2 regions of the Virgibacillus sp. Bac332 genome follow, and region 1 is predicted to be linked to the other one. Evidence: a T-box and tRNA genes for the amino acid it is inferred to sense, from the RefSeq annotation. Region 1 holds a T-box; the other holds one or more tRNA genes.
What was found. A T-box is a leader RNA that pairs with one kind of tRNA and senses whether it is charged. The one in region 1 lies ahead of tyrS (tyrosine--tRNA ligase), so its partner is inferred to be a tRNA-Tyr.

Region 1 (3,417 bases):
TTACGATATCCTGCCACTCTTCATAAATCTCTTTATTAATTGTTGTATGGATATGATAGCCGTTCACGCGTAGATTTCTTGAAGCGATCGATTGATATTCTTTTTCGAGATCATCATCTTTTGCAAGATCTTCTTCCGTATAACCATCTTGTTTAGCAAGTTGAGTAGTAAGAATTTCCTTGGCTCTTTTTTCAACTTCAAAGGTTAAGTACGGGTATTTTTCAATTGGTGACTTTGATTTACCTGTGAAATCTTTAGTTATATCATAAGCCATTGCCTCTTCATATGCTTTTTTTGTAATATATTCTGATTCGTACATCCGGTTAAGTACGGACTTCATTCGATTGATGCCTCGTTCTAAACTTTTCCCCTCTTTTAAATTCCCATCGCTAGTGAATGGAGTATAGGCAGAGGGGCTTTGTGGAAGTCCTGCTAAATAAGCTGCTTGGGCTAGATTTACATCCTTAGCGTCTACGCCAAAAACACCTTGTGCAGCTGTTTGAACTCCTGCAATATTATTTCCGGATGCATCTCGACCATATGGCACAATATTTAAGTATGCTTCTAAAATTTCATCCTTTTCAAAGAATCGTTCTAGCCTGAGTGCAAGTAAGATTTCTTTTGCTTTACGTTCAAACGATACTTCATTAGTTAAAATTTGATTTTTAATGAGCTGCTGTGTCAGCGTACTTCCACCAGTTTTTACATTAGAATTAAGTGCCTCTTGTAATACAGCACGTAAAATTGCTTTGGGGACAACTCCTTTATGCTCTTTAAAGTATTCATCTTCTGTAGCGATAACAGCATCAAGTAAAGTAGGGGAGATGTTCTCCAATGTTGTTTCTTCACGATAAAGATCCGATCGGACATCTCCAAAATATTTATCTCCTGCAAAGTACAGCTTGGACGTTTCTTCGTAGTTGTATATATCCTGTTTCATTACTTCATAGGATCTGACAGGTTCATCCTTCACTAGCGAAGCAAAATATCCTGCTCCCACTCCACCGGCAAAAAACATACCAATTAGGCCGATAACAAGAAAAAATAGGATAACATTCCAAACGACACTATATGAAATACGTGAAGTAGTCTGGATTTTTCCCGTTTTCCAAATAGATTTGGCTTTTTCAAAATATGTATGAAGCCGTTCTTTAAAATTCATGGCAAAACCTCCTAAATTCCTTATTCATTATAGCATATTCACTATTTAGGGTATATTAAATTTTGATTTATTATTGCTTTTATGAAATGAATATGATATGAATATATAGTAATAGGATAAACGATGCTGAGAAAGAACGAAGTAGTTTTACAAATCCCTATTTAGAGAACTGGCGGTTGGTGAAAGTCAGGAATATTTGTAAAATGAATTACATTCTGGAGCATTTTCTTTATGGTGTAATAAAGAAACGGTGGCGACACCGTTATCAATCCCAAGTGGCAAGCAATTGCAACAAGGGTGGTACCGCGTGTGAATATAACTCGTCCCTTTTTGAGGGAGGAGTTTTTTTATTTTTTTCATTGGAGTAAGCAGTACAAGCATATTGAGCTAGAAAGAAACAAAAATGATGGAGTGTGAAGGAATTGAATATTTTACAGGATCTAGAAACAAGAGGACTTATTAACCAAGTAACGGATAGAGATGGTTTACAAAAGCATCTAGCTGAAAATGAGGTTACATTATATTGTGGGTTCGATCCTACTGGTGATAGCTTGCATATTGGACACTTGGTGCCAATTACAATGCTAAAGAGATTCCAAAAGGTGGGACATCGTCCAATTGCTCTCATCGGTGGTGGTACGGGAATGATCGGAGATCCAAGTGGACGTAATACAGAGCGTTCCCTAAATGAAAGCGACGTAGTGAAAGGGTACAGTGAAAAAATTAAACAGCAAATTGCTCGTATTCTTGATTTTGACAAAGGAGAAAATCCAGTAGTTGCAAGAAATAATCATGATTGGCTAGCAAGTATGACTGTTATTGACTTTTTAAGGGATGCTGGTAAACATTTTGGCATCAATTACATGCTTGCAAAAGAATCGGTATCTGCGCGTATTGAACAGGGTATCTCGTATACAGAATTTAGTTATATGATTCTGCAATCCCTGGATTACATGAAATTAAATGAAGAAGAAGGATGTACGTTACAAATTGGTGGAAGTGACCAATGGGGAAATATTACCGCAGGAATGGAACTAATTCGTCGTTCAAGAGAAAATGAAAATGACGAAATAAATGTTTTTGGACTAACTGTTCCATTAATTACGAAAGCGGATGGTACTAAATTTGGTAAAACAGCTGGAGGAGCAATCTGGCTTGACCCAGAAAAAACATCTCCATATGAATTTTATCAATTTTGGTTAAATACAGATGATCGTGATGTTATCAAGTTTCTCCGCTATTTTACATTTATTTCTGAAGAAGAAATTGCAAGTCTGGAAGACGAAATTAATACGCAACCAGAAAAGCGCGTAGCTCATAAGCGGTTAGCTGAGGAAATGACGCTGATTGTTCATAGTAAAGAAGCATTAGAACAAGCACAAAAAATATCAGCATCTTTATTTAGTGGAGATATAAAACAACTTACAGCAAGTGATATTAAACAGGGATTTAAAGATGTACCAACGTATAAAGCAGAATCGAAAGATATGAATTTAGTTGATCTACTGGTTGCTGCTAAAATCTCTCCATCAAAGCGACAAGCACGTGAGGATATAGCGAATGGTGCTATTTATCTCAACGGGGAACGTCAGCAGGACGTGCAATACGACTTGCAAGTGGATGATCGTATTGAAGATACATTTACTGTTATACGCAGAGGAAAGAAAAAGTACTTTCTTATTACGTTTTAAAAAATAATAGAAGCAATAAGTATTGTAAATTAATGATTAGTTTGAATAGCTGTCGAGAAATTCTTTTCGGCAGCTATTTTGTGTGTCCGGCTTCCCTTGGCTGCTACCATTTGGTATATATGGAGATATGCTAAAAGGGTGTAGAAGATACATCAAATAGTATCATTGGCGTGGATAAGGATAGTAGAGGGAGGCAGCATCATGCTGTATTTACAAGCAGACATAAGTACCTGCTCATTTTTGTAGCAACCAGCTTAGGGTATTTTGTTGACGAATCTTATTTTTCCAACATCCGGCATATTAATGACAAGTCTCGCTGTAGCAAATGTGCCATGGACGAAGTGGGGAAGGAGGGTTTTACCACTATTTTTAATTTGGTTAGTCATTGCCATTCTGACGTTGACAATTGGTGTATGGATTGATTGGGGACCATTTTAGAAAAAAATAACGTAATGAAAAACGATAAATCCATGTGGAATTTCAAATCCTACATGGATTTATCTATATGCTTTTTTCCAGCCTATATAGTTAGGAGGTACAATTTGCCTTCTTTAGATGGTTTGT
Region 2 (3,417 bases), 1.9 Mb from region 1:
ATTTGCTGATAAGCTGAGTTGGATTCTTCATTTAGTATGCGTACTTCAAGGTCTTCTGCACCACCGCCTCTTGCCACAATACTTGGGTAAGCAGCATTAGCATTTTCAATTAGTACATCTTTCTTTGCTACCAATTTATCTTTAGCTTGTTGCAAATCTGGGCATCCAACAACCTGAATTTGTCCGATCATGACTCTCTCTGTTGCTTCAGTTGTAAAACCTCCTGCTTCTCTCACTACTTTCCCAATATGGCTAGCAGAAGCAACAACAGAAGGTTCTTCAATCGCCATTGGTACTACATATTCTTTCCCATTAATTAAGAAATTCAATCCTAATCCTAACGGAAGGGGAAAAGTACCAATAACGTTTTCAATCATCTTATCAGCTGTATCAGGGGATAACGCTTCCTTCTCAGCTAAGGTATTTATATCTTGATCTGTCAACCCATGCATGTCTCTCAGCAAATCTCTGCGTTCTTCCACCGACTTCTTATAAAAACCAGGAATTCTGGAGGTCTCCATTGCCTATCATCCTTTTAATTGTTGTATATAGAAATTCGTACGGAATAAATTATTATCAGGCATTATCTATAGTAAAATTATATCACGATTGTACCATTTTTCATTAGAAAATGTTGTCTCTCTTTAAGGACTTTCACTCAAGAAAACATGATATCATAATACCATGCTATGTATAAAAAAATAACTGTTACTATTATGTAAAAAATCACTCTAAAATGCAAATAAACAAGGCTGCTACATTCCATAACGACCTTGTTTATCCCACCTTTTATATGACGTTTCTATACTATTAATATAAATGAGCCATGGAGGATTCGAACCTCCGACCCTCTGATTAAAAGTCAGATGCTCTACCGACTGAGCTAATGGCTCGTGTTGAAAATAATAATTTATACGTTAAGCTTTAGCTTGACAAAAAATGGTGCTCGCCGTGTTGAATGACAACTCGCTGATGCCACACTCCTCGCAGGCCTGCATCTAGTAGTTAATTCGCTGATGCTTGCGGCCAGCTAATGGCTCGTGTTGAAAAATTCATTCATCAAAAAAATAGGGCTCTTCTTAAAAAAAGACCCATAAATAAAAAAATGGCTGGGCTACCAGGATTCGAACCTGGGGTACACGGGATCAAAACCCGATGCCTTACCGCTTGGCTATAGCCCAACAATAAAAATGGTGGAGGGGGGCAGATTCGAACTGCCGAACCCTGAGGGAGCGGATTTACAGTCCGCCGCGTTTAGCCACTTCGCTACCCCTCCATATTGTTAACTATATATTATAATTTATTCATGGTTTGTAAAAAATGGTGCCGGCCAGAGGACTTGAACCCCCAACCTACTGATTACAAGTCAGTTGCTCTACCAGTTGAGCTAGGCCGGCTTTATGGTGGAGGATGCAGGGCTCGAACCTGCGACCCCTTGCTTGTAAGGCAAGTGCTCTCCCAGCTGAGCTAATCCTCCAAAACCACTCGTATATTAAAATAATATTGGTGACCCGTACGGGATTCGAACCCGTGTTACCGCCGTGAAAGGGCGGTGTCTTAACCACTTGACCAACGGGCCAAACATTTATTTGGCCATATGTTACAACGAATTTTGTTAAACTCTGTCGTAAACCAACGAATTTTATTATACCCAGATATGAATGGTTTGTAAAGGGGGAATTTAATTTTTTTTATTTTTTCGTTTCAACCCCTACAAGATCAAAGGTTTGATGCGATTTATTACGAAGTGTCCTATGATACAATAGATAAGACTTTCTTTCAATTTATGGGATAGGTTATAATGTACAAAAGAATTATTATGGAGGTACTTTGATGACGAATTTATTAGAAGGAAAAAACATTGTTATCATGGGTGTTGCAAGTGAACGAAGCATCGCATGGGGAATAACATCATCCTTACATAAAGCAGGAGCAAATCTAATATTTACATATAGACAAGATCGTTCTTACAAGAAATTGACAAAGCTTCTTGATAAGCATGATATTACAGCTAAGTTGATTGTATCCTGTGATGTAGCTAATGACGAGAGTATTACTGAAGCTTTTTCTACCATAAAAGAAAAGATTGGAACCATTCATGGAGTCGTTCATTCAGTAGCCTTTGCTAACAGAGAGGAATTACAAGGTGAGTATGCAGACACATCACGAGATGGCTTTTTACTAGCTCAGGAAATTAGTGCTTATTCCTTAGTAGCTGTAACAAAAGCCGCAAAGGACCTAATGACAGAGGGTGGAAGTATTGTTACACAAACTTATCTTGGTGCAGAAAGGGTTATTCCAAACTATAATGTTATGGGTGTTGCCAAGGCCTCTCTAGAAGCAAGCGTGCGATATTTAGCTGAAGATATGGGTAAATATGGTGTTCGAGTTAATGCAGTATCTGCCGGACCAATTCGTACACTATCAGCCAAAGGAGTGTCTGGTTTCAACGAAAAATTAGGGATGATCGAAGAAAAAGCTCCTCTTCGAAAAAATGTGGATCAGGATCAAGTTGGAGATGCTACACTATTCTTTATGAGTGAACTTTCCCGAGGTATTACCGGAGAAGTTCTTCATGTTGATTCTGGATACCATATTATTGGCGGTTAGTAGTGGGACGTGCATTCGTGTACGTCCTTTGTTTATGTCAAAAGAAAAATTATTAACAATCACCCTATAGACATGGTCATTTACCTTCTAAACGAACACCGATGGCTAGGCTACTATATCAAACTTATTCCTACCTGTTAGCTTGAATTACTTCTATAGCCACCCTATCACGTTCCATACTTTCGTTAATTCATCATAACGCTATGTCATTTGTATTCTTTCTCGCAAGCTTCTCATAATTTTAGTTGTAAGCAATATAGGCATTTGTCACACTTTCCATAGCTTTTCATAAGATATGATGTGAATAACTTTAAATATATGGAGTTGAGAAAAGCTTATGGTAACTTCTTACATGGATTACACGAAGCCTGACGTGGAATATTTCTCGGATTTAAATACGAATCGATTATTTACAAGGAATTCCGAGAATTATATTAACCGGTTAGGAAGAGATGTATTAAATACATTAAGTAATGTATCGATACTTGATATCTATTTAAGCAAGGGTCATGTTGTTGAGCCACATTATCATCAAAACGCAGCAGAATTGGTGTATTGTATTAGTGGTTCAGCTGTCGTTTCCTTTATGAACCCTTTCAATAACGAAGTTAAAAATATACCAATCACACCAGACCAAGTTGCAAATATACCTCAGGGATGGTGGCATTGGGAAGAAGCGTCAGAGAACAACACACATTTACTAGCCATTTTTGACGCGCCATATCCTGAATATATCTTAGGGTCAGATATCTTGACAAAAACTCCTGTAGACGTTATAGCTCATACGTATTGCTTAGATCCAGAAGC

Region 2: it encodes a tRNA-Tyr, which carries the amino acid that the T-box ahead of tyrS (tyrosine--tRNA ligase) is inferred to sense. The anticodon was not compared.

Annotation. Positions count from the first base shown of each region.
Region 1 is NZ_CP033046.1:3,979,562-3,982,978, reverse strand. Features, by position in the region: gene D9782_RS19415 (transglycosylase domain-containing protein) at 1-1,162, opposite strand, end outside; T-box leader at 1,282-1,493, shown strand; gene tyrS (tyrosine--tRNA ligase) at 1,585-2,853, shown strand; gene D9782_RS19405 (hypothetical protein) at 3,121-3,291, shown strand; gene D9782_RS19400 (hypothetical protein) at 3,405-3,417, opposite strand, start outside.
Region 2 is NZ_CP033046.1:1,284,162-1,287,578, reverse strand. Features, by position in the region: gene D9782_RS06220 (hydroxymethylglutaryl-CoA reductase, degradative) at 1-521, opposite strand, end outside; tRNA gene D9782_RS06215 (tRNA-Lys) at 821-893, opposite strand; tRNA gene D9782_RS06210 (tRNA-Gln) at 1,107-1,181, opposite strand; tRNA gene D9782_RS06205 (tRNA-Tyr) at 1,192-1,276, opposite strand; tRNA gene D9782_RS06200 (tRNA-Thr) at 1,322-1,397, opposite strand; tRNA gene D9782_RS06195 (tRNA-Val) at 1,402-1,477, opposite strand; tRNA gene D9782_RS06190 (tRNA-Glu) at 1,505-1,579, opposite strand; gene fabI (enoyl-ACP reductase FabI) at 1,834-2,610, shown strand; gene D9782_RS06180 (cupin domain-containing protein) at 2,948-3,417, shown strand, end outside.